Regions from separate parts of the Pseudoduganella sp. GW821-FHT05F09 genome, predicted to be linked through region 3. Evidence: predicted binding sites of a transcription regulator. Region 3 holds the regulator's gene; each other region holds the start of a gene.
What was found. Region 3 encodes sigma-54, which starts transcription at its own class of promoters, with help from an activator protein. Its sites were predicted from a motif close to TGGCANGNAANCTGCTTT; they were not measured.
Positions count from the first base shown of each region.

Region 1 (4,090 bases), 200 kb from region 3:
CGCGCCCGCCATCACGCTGGTGCTGGACGGCCTGATCGCGCTGGCCGTCTACCTGGCCTTCCACCATATGCACGGCCGGGTGGAGCGCTGGGTCGAGCGCGTCTTCTTCCACCAGTGGCACGAGAATGAACACAGGCTGCAGCACTATGTGAAACAGGCGGCCCATATCACCACCGTGGAGGCCCTGCTCGACTCCTGCCGCCAGGCCATGGACCGCTTCACCAGCCAGGCCGGCTGCGCCATCTATCTGCGCCAGGCGGACGGCCGCTATGAACCGGCCACCGCCGGCACCCTGGCCGGCGCGCCGGACAGCATGAACGCCGACGATCCGCTGGCCGTGGCGCTGCGCGCCGAAATGGCGCCGCAGCCGGGCAGCGGCGGCCAGCTGGCGCTGCCCATGAGCCATCGCGGCACGCTGTACGGCTTTGCGCTGCTGGGCCCCAAGCCCAACGGCGAGAGCTACCGTCCGGACGAGTGCGCCGCCCTGGACTTCGCGGTGCGCCAAATCGGCCTGGACCTGCACGCTCTGCGGGTGGAGCTGCTCGAGCGCGAAGTGCAGAAGCTCACCGAGCATACCGAGCAGCAGGGCAAGGAACTGCGCCTGATGGCCGGCCGCCGCCAGGCGCCGCGCCACCTGAGCAGCGTGCAGGGCGGCGCGCAGGCCTGATGGAGGACGGCGCGCGGGGTGCATGCTGGCACGCGCGGCGCGCATGGCGTACCATGCGGTACTGCCTTTACCTTGCGAGTCCGCCATGTTGCCATCCTTCCGCATGCCATCCCGTTTGGCTTCCCGCGTGCTGCCGCTGCTGCTGGCCGCCTCCAGCGCCTGGGCCGTTACCCTGGCCGACCTGTCCAGCACGGACGTCAACGGCGCCCTGAAGGCGGCGCTGGAACGCGGCTCGAACGCGGCGGTGAGCAAGCTGGGCACGGAGAACGGCTTCCTCAACAACGAGAAGGTGAAGATCCCGCTGCCCAAGGTGCTGGAGCAGGCGCGGCCCATCCTGAAAATGACGGGCCACGCGCAGCAGCTCGACGACCTGGTGGTGTCCATGAACCATGCCGCCGAGGCCGCCGTGCCGCTGGCCAAGCCGCTGCTGGTGGACGCGGTGAAGAACATGACGCTGACCGACGCGAAAAACATCCTGAGCGGCGGCGACACCTCGGTCACCCAGTTCTTCCGCGAAAAGACCTCGGCCCAGCTGGGTGTGAAGTTCCTGCCCATCGTGAAGAAGGTGACGGACAAGTCCAATCTCTCGGCCAAGTACAACGGCGCCATGGCCAAGGTGTCGAAAATGGGCTTGGCGCAGGCCGGCACGGTGGAGGACTACGTGACCGAACGCGCGCTGGACGGCCTGTTCACCATGATAGGCGAGGAAGAAAAAGCCATCCGCAACGACCCCATCGGCACCGGCAGCAAGCTGATCGGCAAAGTATTCGGTGCGCTGAAGTAGTGTCGGAAAACTTTACAGTACGGGCCGCGCGGCGCGGCGGCTCACTGGATTTGCCTGCGGTTAACAAAACAGGCATGAAACCTGCTTAACATTTATTAACTACAAATGTTTCCCGGGATCCAGCATGAAACGCCTGTTCCTCGCGGCGCTGCTCGCCGCCTGCTCCGCCCTGTCGCACGCCGACGTCATCTTCGACAACGGCCTGGGCGCGGACGACGCCCGCAGCGGCTACTTCTCCACCGCGCTGCAGCAGAGCCGCGTACTGGACGATTTCAGCCTGGCCGGCACACGCACCATCACCAGCGTGTTCTTCCAGATGGGATTGACGGAAGACCCCTTCGCGGGCGCGTTCACCTTCACCATCTACCAGGACCCGGGCAACAGCGGCATAGGCGCCGCCATCTACGAGCTCACGCTCAACCCCGGCGACTACACGGCGGTGCCGAACGCCATCATCAGCTATCCCTACACCACCTTCTACGACGTGAACTTCAATGTCGGCGCGCTGACTCTGGACGCAGGAAGCTACCTGCTGAGCTTCTACGGCCTGGATCTCGAATTCCGCACCGCCAACACCGGCGACCCGGCCGGCAGTTTCCTGCAGCTCGATGAAAGCAGCGGCGACCTGTTCCTGCGCGAAGGCGGCACGCCCTTCCGTCTCGACGGCAGCACGCCGGCGGCCGGCGTCCCCGAGCCGTCCAGCCTGCTGCTCTCGGGCATCGCGCTGGCGGCGCTGGCCTTCCACCGCCGGCGCCACCGGCCCCGGCCTTAAACCACCGTCCGGGCCAGCACCGGGCTGACGCGCTCAAGCAAAAAGTCGATGAACACGCGCACGCGCGCCGGCATGTAGCGCTGGTGGTGGAAGATGGCCGTGATGTCCTCCGTGTCGCCCGGGTTGTAGCCGGCCAGCAGTTCCACCAGCCGGCCCGCCCGCAGGTCGGCGGCCACATGGAACATGGCCAGGCGGCTCACGCCCAGGCCGTCCAGCGTGAGCTGGCGCATGGTTTCGCCGTTGTTGGTGAGGATGCCGCCCTGCACCGGCATATGCACCGTCTGCCCGCCGATGCGGAACGGCCATTCGTCCAACGAGCGGCGGAAATTGAAATTGAAGCAGCGGTGCTGCGCCAGCGCGGCCGGCTCCTGCGGCACGCCCCATTGTTCCAGGTAGCGCGGCGCGGCCACCACCGCGCGCCGGCTGCGGCCCAGCGCGCGGGCGCGGAAGCTGGCGTCGGACAAGGGCCCCATGCGGATGGCCACGTCCACCGCTTCGCGCTGCAGATCCGCCAGCGCATCGCTCAGCGACAGGTCCAGCGTAATGCCGGGGTAGCGCTGCGTGAATTCCGGCAGCAGCGGCAGGATCAGATGCGTGCCGAACGGCAGCGACACATTGACCCGCAGCACGCCGCCAGGCGCCACCGCGTCGCCGGCCAGGCCCTGCTCGGCTTCGTCGATATCGGCCAGGATGCGCGCGCAGCTGTCGTAATAGCGGCGCCCTTCCGGCGTGACCGCCAGATGCCGCGTGGAGCGCTGGAACAGCAGCACGCCGAGCCGCTCCTCCAGCCGCGTGACGAGCTTGCTCACGGCCGACGCGCTCAGCTGCAGCAACTTGCCCGCCGCCGAGAAGCTGCCGGTTTCCACCACCTTGCAAAAGACCAGCATTTCGCCGCTGCGGCTGTCCATGCCTGCACCTCATCTGTGAATTTTATTCCAAAATCATATTCCATTACGTTGGATTATCAAAGCAATCGCCAGCGGCCATACTGCCTCCATCAACCCAAACGAGGAGTAGTCATGGATTTGAATTTGCAAGGTAAAACCGCGCTGGTCAGCGCATCGACCGCCGGCATCGGCTACGCCATCGCCAGCCAGTTGCTGGAGGACGGCGCCACCGTCATCGTCAACGGCCGCAGCGCGGCGACAGTCGACAGTGCAGTAGCTGCGCTGAACGCGCGCTTCGGCGCCGGCCGCGCGCTGCCGCTGGTGGCGGACATGAGCGTGGCCGGCAGCGAACAGGCCGCCGCCAGCGCCTACCCGCAGGTGGATATACTGGTCAACAATATGGGCAGCTACGCGCTGAGCGATTTCTTCAGCACCAGCGATGAAGCATGGCAGGCCATGTTCCAGACCAATGTGTGGAGCGGCGTGCGCCTGGCGCGCACCTATCTGAAGAGGATGCTGGAGCGCGGCCACGGGCGCGTGATTTTCATCTCCAGCGAAGTGGCGCTCACGCCCATGGCCGCCATGGCGCACTACAGCGCCAGCAAGGCCACCCAGCTGTCGATCTCGCGCAGCCTGGCCGAGCTGACCAAGGGCAGCGCCGTCACCGTCAACGCGGTGCTGCCGGGGCCGACCGAAACCGAGAGCCTGAAGGGCTTTATCGAATCGGTCAATCCCGGGCTGGCGTATGCGGACGCGGAACGCAAGTTCATCCAGGAGAACCGCCCCTCGTCGCTGATACAGCGCCTGGCCAAGCCGGCCGAGGTCGCGAACGTGGTGGCCTTCCTGGCCAGCGGCCGGGCCGCCGCCATCAACGGCGCCGCCATCCGCGCCGAAGGCGGCACGGTGCAGACCATCGCCTGACGGCGCGCGCTGCGCTCTATTTCGCCGGCGCGTTCGCGCTGCGGGCCTGCTGCAGCGCC
Region 1 is NZ_JBWKSD010000007.1:290,827-294,916, reverse strand. It holds gene AC07S4_RS23040 (hypothetical protein) at 1-667, shown strand, start outside; gene AC07S4_RS23035 (DUF4197 domain-containing protein) at 753-1,451, shown strand; gene AC07S4_RS23030 (PEP-CTERM sorting domain-containing protein) at 1,576-2,223, shown strand; gene AC07S4_RS23025 (LysR family transcriptional regulator) at 2,220-3,131, opposite strand; gene AC07S4_RS23020 (SDR family NAD(P)-dependent oxidoreductase) at 3,243-4,031, shown strand; gene AC07S4_RS23015 (sensor histidine kinase) at 4,048-4,090, opposite strand, start outside.
Region 1: AC07S4_RS23030 (PEP-CTERM sorting domain-containing protein) is a predicted target of sigma-54. The motif match lies at 1,522-1,539, and genes of this name have one in related genera.

Region 2 (4,090 bases), on a different contig from region 3:
CGATATCGGCGGTGCTCTTGCTGTAGGTGTTGCTGGCCTTGTACTCCTGCCTGGCCACCGTGGGCATGAACTCCGGATTGTCCGGCGCCAGGCGCGCCAGGTCTTCCGCGCGGCGCACGGCTTTTTCCAGCGACTTGTCGTCGAACTCGTTGATGGTGGCGACACCCTGCTTCTTGCCGAAGGCGACCGCCACGGCCAGCTGGCTGTCCTCCACCAGGCCGGCGGTGGACACGGCGTTGCGCGCGTAGCGGATATTGCCGGTGCGGCTGCCGGTGACCTTCACTTCGCATTCATCGCCCCGGGACAGGGACAGCACTTTGTCGCAAATGCGTTTGGTTTCTTCCTGACTCAAAATCTTCATGTCGTCTTCCTGTCCTTAACCGATCTTGCGGGCGGTGTTGATCACGTTGATGCCGTTGAAGCGCGTGGTGCTGGCGCCGTGCGACACGATGGACACCTGCGATGGCTGGCCCTTGCCGTCGAAGAAGGAGCCGCCCATGCGCCAGTCGCGCTCATCGCACAGGGCCGAGCACGCGTTCCAGAACTCCTGGGTGTTGGACTGGTAGGCCACGTCCTCCAGCGGCTGGGTGATCTTGCCGTCCTTGATTTCGTAGAACAGCTGGCCGCCGAACTGGAAGTTGTAGCGCTGCTGGTCGATCGAGAAGGAGCCGTCGCCGACGATGTAGATGCCCTTCTTCACGTCCTTCACCATCTCGTCCGGCGTGAGCTGCTTCTTGCCCGCCTGCAGGGACACGTTGGGCATGCGCTGGAACTGCACGCTGCTCCAGCTGTCCGCATACGAGCAGCCGTGCGATTCTTTTTCGCCGATGATGTGGGCCTGGTCGCGCGTGGCCTGGTAGTTCACCAGCACGCCGTTCTTGATGATGTCCCAGCGCTTGCACTTGACGCCTTCGTCGTCGTAGGCCACCGCGCCGAGCGAGCCCGGGGTGGTCTTGTCGGCGACGATGTTGACCAGGTCGGAGCCGTACTTGAATTTCTTCGACTGCCACTTGTCCAGCGTGGCGAAGCTGGTGCCGGCGTAGTTGGCCTCGTAGCCCAGCACGCGGTCCAGTTCCGTCGGGTGGCCCACGGATTCATGGATGGTGAGCCACAGGTGTTCGGGGCTGAGCACCAGGTCGTACTTGCCCGGCTCGGCCGACTTGGCGGTGAGCTTGGCGCGGGCCTGCTTGCCGGCGTTGCGCGCGTCTTCGATCAGGTCGTAGGAATTGCGGTACAGCGTGGTCACGCCGCCGGCGGCCTGGAACTTGTCTTCCTTGCGCGCGTCCAGGTATTCGTAGCCCATGCCGACCGGGGACGACAGGCCGGAACGCGAGCGGAATTTGCCGGTGCTCTTGTCCACGGCGGTGGCGAAGAACGGCACCCACAGGCGATGCACGTCCTGGTCGATATAGGAGCCGTCGGTGGAGGCGAAGTACTTCTGCTGGTTCACCTGGAACAGCAGCGACTGCATGAAGCTGGCGCCCGCGTCCAGGCCGGCCTTGTTGCCGGCGATGAGCAGCTCGGCCTTTTCCTTGATCGGTACGGCGCGCCAGTCCTTCTTGTAGGGCGTGGCCCAGGACACGGCGCCCGCGCCCACCACCGGCGCCAGCTGCAGCGGCGCGCTTTGCAGGCGGGAGTTGGCCTTGGCAATGGCCACGGCCTGGCGCGCGGCGGCGGCCACGCCGTCCGGCGACACGTCGCTGGTGGCGGCAAAGCCGTAGGCGCCGTGCGCGATGACGCGCACGCCGACGCCGGCCGATTCGGTGTTGGTGATGTTCTCCACGTTCAGGTCGCGCGTGGTGAGGAACTGGTTCAGGTAGCGGCCCACGCGCACGTCGCAGTAGCTGGCGCCGGCCTGGGTGGCCGCCGTCATGGCGGTATCGGCCAGCATTTTCTTGAAGGCGGTGTCCGCCGGCTTGAGCAGCTCTTCGGCTGCGATCGCCCTGCCATATGCGGGCAGCAGCATGGTGCCCAGGGCCAAACCACTGATATTGAGGAATGCACGTCGTTCCATAATCTCTCCAAAAGAACCTTCGCCGGAAAGCACATCTGTACGCAAGTTTTATGCCATTGCAAATGTTGCGCGCGGCCGCGTCACATTGCCCGAGCCAGGCTTGCGAACGGCAAGTAGCGTGTGTCCGGAGTGTCCGCCACAGTGTCCGGGCAGTGTCCGCGAACTGTCCGCGAACAGTCCACCCGGCGCGGCGCCGGACACGCGCGAATCCGCTTGACCCGGCTGGCGAGTTCCCCGATGATCGGCGCAGTCGACCGCCACGCGTCGTCAACAACCTGGAGACATGCATGAAACAACTCAATTTTGGACAGCTGGTGCTGGGCGCCGTGCTCGCCTGCGGCCTGGCCGCCCCGGCCCTGGCGGACGACGCCCTGAAGGCGGCCATCGCCAACCCTGCGCGCACGCCCGCCAACGCGGAGCGCGACGGCGCCCGCCATCCCTACGAAACGCTGACCTTCTTCGGCATCAAGCCCAACATGACGGTGGTGGAACTGGCGCCGGGCGGCGGCTGGTACACCGAGATCCTCGGCCCCTATCTGCGCAAGGACGGCAAGCTGATCGCCGCCGGCAATACGCCCACGTCGGCCAACGAGAACGTGCGCAAAGCCGCTGTGCGCTTCCAGGACAAGCTGAACGCCGTGCCGGCCTCGTATGACAAAGTGGTGCTGGGCGCTTTCGAGCCGAACAACAATGTCTTCAGCTACGCGCCCAAAGGCAGCGTGGACATGGTGCTCACCTTCCGCAACATCCACAACTGGATAGGCAACGGCGACGCCAGCCTGAAGGCGCTGTTCAGCAGCGTGTACGACAGCCTGAAACCGGGCGGCGTGTTCGGCGTGGTGGAGCACCGCCTGCCGGCAGGCGTGGCGCAGGACGCCAAGGCCAGCTCGGGCTATGTGCATGAAGCGTATGTGATCAAGCTGGCCGAGAACGCGGGCTTCAAGCTGGCCGCGAAGTCGGAAATCAACGCCAACCCCAAGGACAAGGCCGACCATGAAGGCGGCGTGTGGGCGCTGCCGCCGACCTACACCAACAAGGACAAGGACCGCGCCAAGTACCAGGCCATCGGCGAGAGCGACCGCATGACGCTCAAGTTCGTCAAGCCGTAATCACTTCATCACATCCGGCGGTGGCGCCTCCTGGTACCACTGCCGGTAGATGCGCGCGAAAGCGCCGTCCTGTTTCATTTTGTCGAGCGCGCGCTGCCATTGCGCCACCTGCTCCGCCGGTGCCTGCTTGGGGAAGCTCAGGTAGCTGCCTATGGTGAAGGCGGTGTACACCATCTCCACCTGTTCCGGCTGCGCGCCGGCCTCCTCCAGCAAGGGCTGCAGCTGCCGGTGGTCCAGCACCATCACGGGGCGCCGCCCGCCCAGCAGCATGCGCAGCATGGTCAGCGTGTTGTTGGTCGGCTCCAGGTTCTTGAAGCCGGCATCGCTCAGGTATTGATAGGAATAGAAATCGCGCGGCGCCAGCACGCCGCTCAGCTTCTTCGCGTCCTCCAGCGAATGGATGCGCACGCGGTCGGCGGGGCGCGCATAGAAATTGGTCTGCGAAGTGAACAGCGGCCCCACCCATTTGAACCTGGCTTCGCGCTCAGGCGTGCGCTTGGGGCAGACCAGCAGCACGTTCTCGCCTTCCAGCGCGGAACGGTAGGCGCGCGCCCACGGCTGCAGTTCTATCTCGGTGCGGTTGCCGATGCGGCGCTGGATTTCGCGCACGATGTCCACGCAGTAGCCGGTGACGCGGCCGTCCTTCATAAAGGCCATGGGCGGAATGTCGGCCGTCAGGATCTGCATGCTTCCGGCATGCGGGGCCGCCGCAGCTGCCGCCGCCGCGCACACGCATACTACTGCCGCCAAGATCCGCCTCATCACACCCTCCTCCCGCACCGATTCTCGCACGGCGGCAGGGATACGGGCCAGTGTACCGCCAAACAATGGACATTTTCGCCACAGCGGTTTACATTGCGCTTTTAATAAGCAAAAAAGGGAGTATCCATGAAAGCATATGGCGCGGAATTTGTAGGCACCTTCTGGTTGGTGCTGGGAGGCTGCGGCAGCGCGGTGCTGGCGGCGG
Region 2 is NZ_JBWKSD010000014.1:39,316-43,405, forward strand. It holds gene AC07S4_RS29465 (TldD/PmbA family protein) at 1-361, opposite strand, end outside; gene AC07S4_RS29470 (TldD/PmbA family protein) at 377-2,014, opposite strand; gene AC07S4_RS29475 (class I SAM-dependent methyltransferase) at 2,302-3,123, shown strand; gene AC07S4_RS29480 (substrate-binding periplasmic protein) at 3,124-3,810, opposite strand; gene aqpZ (aquaporin Z) at 4,012-4,090, shown strand, end outside.
Region 2: AC07S4_RS29470 (TldD/PmbA family protein) is a predicted target of sigma-54. The motif match lies at 2,053-2,070, and genes of this name have one in related genera.

Region 3 (4,090 bases):
GAAAGCGGCCAAGGCGGTCGTGACCAAGGACCCGCAAGGTTACCAGTACGTGACGCTCACCAGCGCCGGCGGCAAGCCGACCACCTTCCGCCAGAAGCGCGACGGCGAAGGCGAGCAGTGGATGGAAGGCGAGGCCGAGCGCATCGAATACGACGGCAAGAACGAGCTGGTGAAGCTGTTCGTGCGCGCCAAGGTGCGCCGCCTGGAAGGCAGCAAGCCGAGCGACGAAGTGTCGGGCGAGTTCATCTCCTACGACAGCCGCCGCGAGCAGTTCAGCGTGCGCAACACCGCCAGCGGCGAAGGCAAGACCGGCGGCGGCCGCGGCACCATGGTGATCCAGCCGTCCACGCCCAAGCCGGCCGCCCCGGCCGCTCCTGCTGCGCCGGCCGCGCCGGTACAGCAACCGCCAGCGGGGAAATAACCATGGCTGAAGCAATGCAAAGCTGCGCCAGCACCCTGGTGGTGCGCGGACTGCAGAAGTCCTACGGCAAGCGCCAGGTGGTGCACGACGTGTCGCTGCAGGTGGAATGCGGCGAAGTGGTGGGCCTGCTGGGCCCCAACGGCGCCGGCAAGACCACCTCCTTCTACATGATCGTGGGCCTGGTGCCGTCCGACGCGGGCAGCATCGACATCGCCGGCGTGGACGTGTCGAGCATGCCCATCCACCAGCGCGCCACGCTGGGCCTGTCCTACCTGCCGCAGGAGGCTTCGGTGTTCCGCAAGCTGACGGTGGAGGAGAACATCCGCGCCGTGCTGGAGATCCAGAAGGTCAACGGCAAGGCGCTGAGCAAGCAGGAGATCAACGAGCGCCTGGACCGCCTGCTGGCCGACCTGCAGATCGAGAAGCTGCGCGAGAACGCGGCGCTGTCGCTGTCGGGCGGCGAGCGCCGCCGGGTGGAGATTGCGCGCGCGCTGGCCACCAACCCGCGCTTCGTGCTGCTCGACGAGCCGTTCGCCGGCGTCGATCCGATCGCCGTGATCGAGATCCAGCGCATCGTGCGCTTCCTCAAGGAGCGCGGCATCGGCGTGCTGATCACCGACCACAACGTGCGCGAGACGCTGGGCATTTGCGACCGCGCCTACATCATCAACCAGGGCAGCGTGCTGGCGTCCGGCCGTCCGGACGACATCATCGCCGACGAATCGGTGCGGCGCGTCTACCTCGGCGAACACTTCCGCATGTAATTCCTGACCCAGCCCATGAAACAGTCACTGCAACTCCGCACCTCTCAGCACCTGGCGCTGACGCCGCAACTGCAGCAGTCGATCCGATTGCTGCAGCTGTCCACGCTGGAGCTGCACCAGGAACTGGAACAGCTGCTGGGCGAAAATCCGCTGCTGGAGCGCCTGGATGATCCGCTGGACCGCTCGCTGCGCCTGCTCGGCGACGGCGCCATCAACCAGACCCAGTCCGACGGCGCCGACGCGTCGCCCGCCGACGTGGGCGCGCCGGCGCAGGACAGCGCGCCGGCCGGCGAGGGCGATCCCTTCGACGGCGCCGGCGGCGACAGCGCCAGCGGCGCCGAGGCCGACACCGACTGGAGCGACGCCGGCCGCAGCAAGGCGCCGGACGACGAGGACTCGCGCCCGCAGCTCGAAGCGAGCCACTGCACCCTGCGCGAGCACCTGATGGAGCAGATGCGCGTGACCGTGCAGCAGCCGCGCGACCGCGTGCTGATGGAGCTCATCATCGACGCGCTGGACGAGAACGGCTATCTGGAAGAGCCGCTGGAAGAGATCCATGCACGCCTGCCGGAAGAGGCGGACGTGGAGCTGGAAGAGCTGCAAACGGCGCTGACCCTGCTGCAAAGTTTCGACCCCATCGGCGTGGGCGCGCGCAGCGCCTCCGAGTGCCTGGCGCTGCAGATCAAGCGCATGCCCGGCGTGCCGCTGGTCACGCGCCGCATGGCCATCTGCATCGTGGAAAAACACCTGGCCTGGTTCGCGCAGCGCGAATTCAACAAGCTGAAAAAAGCCCTCGATTGCGACGACGAGGACCTGCGCGAAGCGCAGGCGGTGATACGCCAGTGCAATCCGCACCCGGGCGCCGAGTTCGCTTCCGACGTGTCCGACTACGTGGTGCCGGATGTGATCGTGAAGAAGGCGCGCAATGGCTGGCAGGTCTCCTTGAACAACGACGTGATGCCGCGCCTGCGCGTAAACGCGCTGTACGCCAACATGCTCAAGCAGGGCAAGGGCGAGTCGGCCATGGGCGCGCAGCTGCAGGAAGCCAAGTGGCTGATCAAGAATATGCGCCAGCGTTTCGACACGATTTTGCGCGTGGCGCAGGCGATAGTAGAAAGGCAAAAGAACTTTTTCAGCCATGGCGCGGTTGCCATGAGACCCCTTGTGTTGCGTGAAATTGCTGATACACTGGGACTACACGAGAGCACTATTTCTCGGGTAACAACTCAGAAATACATGCTGACTCCGCATGGGATGTTTGAGTTGAAATATTTCTTTGGCAGCCACGTCGCCACCGAAGCAGGAGGAGAAGCATCCTCGACGGCGATACGGGCGCTGATAGTGCAACTGACAGGAGCTGAAGACCCGAAAAATCCTTTATCCGACAGTAAGATTGCGGACATGCTGGGAGAACAGGGCATGGTAATTGCGCGACGGACTGTTGCCAAATATCGCGAAGCCTTGAAAATCCCTCCGGTAAGTCTGCGTAAAGCTTTGTAGTTTTACTTGGGTTCCCCTGCGCTCAAATAACATTCGATAGCGCATGAGCCCTTATCTTTAGGAGTGTGTATGAATCTCACCATCAGTGGACATCATCTCGAAGTGACCCCCGCCATCCGTGAATACGTGCAGAACAAGCTGGAACGGGTAAAGCGCCATTTCGATCAAGTTATTGATATTGCTGTCATCCTGACTGTAGATAACCTCACCGAGAAAGACAAAAGGCAAAAAGCCGAGATCAACCTGCGCATGTCCGGCAAGACTGTGTACGTGGAAAGCCTGTCGCAAGACCTGTATGCTGCCATCGATACGCTGATCGACAAACTGGACCGCCAAGTCATGAAGTACAAGGCCAAAGTGCAGGAGCATGGCCACGACGCCATCAAGCATCTCCCGGACACGTACGAGCCTGCCGCCACCGCATAAGACGGTCACCGGCACTCCCAACAAAGGGCGCATCTGGCGCCCTTTTTTGCGCCCGCGCTAAAATGGCTGTCTAACAATTATTGAGACAATCAGCCATGAGCGAGCACGTCATCACCCAGGTTGCCAACGCCGCCGGCATCATCACCCTCGACCGCCCCAAGGCGCTCAACTCCCTGTCCCTGTCCATGGTGCGCGCGCTGACCGCCGCGCTGCTGGCCTGGCGCGGCGATGCCGCCGTGGCCGCCGTCGTGATCCGCAGCAGCAGCGCGAAGGCCTTTTGCGCCGGCGGCGACATCCGCTTCTTCCATGAAGTGGGCAACGCCACGCCGCAGGGCGGCAGCGCGCTGCTGGAGGACTTCTTCACCGAGGAATACGCCCTCAACCACCTGATCCACTATTACCCTAAACCGTATATCGCATTAATGGACGGCGTGGTGATGGGCGGCGGCATGGGCATCTCGCAGGGCGGCCCCGGCTGCGGCGTGCGCATCGTGACCGACCGCACCAAGATGGCCATGCCGGAAGTGAACATCGGCCTGTTCCCGGACGTGGGCGGCAGCCATTTCCTGTCGCACGCGCCGGGCAGCCTGGGGCGCTACCTGGGCCTGACCGGGCTGACCGTGGGCGCGGCCGACGCGCTGTACGTGGGCCTGGCGGACTACTACGTGCCGGAGGCCCGCTGGAGCGCGCTGGGCGAGCTGCTGCAGGCCACGCCGGGCGCAGGGCTGCGCGATGCGGTCGCGGCCTTTGCGGGCGGCGTGGGCAGTGCTGGCGCTGGCGTGCTGGAAACCGAACGCGCCGCCATCGAGCGTCACTTCGCGGCGGACAGCGTGGCGGCCATCATGGCCTCGCTGGCGGGCGACGAGGGCGCGTTCGCGCAGAAGGCGCTGAAAGCCATGCAAAGCCGCTCGCCGCTGATGATGTGCGTGACGCTGGAGCTGTTGAAGCGCGGCGCGCGGATGGACGTGGCGGACTGCCT
Region 3 is NZ_JBWKSD010000007.1:89,892-93,981, forward strand. It holds gene lptA (lipopolysaccharide transport periplasmic protein LptA) at 1-421, shown strand, start outside; gene lptB (LPS export ABC transporter ATP-binding protein) at 424-1,185, shown strand; gene AC07S4_RS22165 (RNA polymerase factor sigma-54) at 1,201-2,685, shown strand; gene hpf (ribosome hibernation-promoting factor, HPF/YfiA family) at 2,755-3,111, shown strand; gene AC07S4_RS22175 (enoyl-CoA hydratase/isomerase family protein) at 3,207-4,090, shown strand, end outside.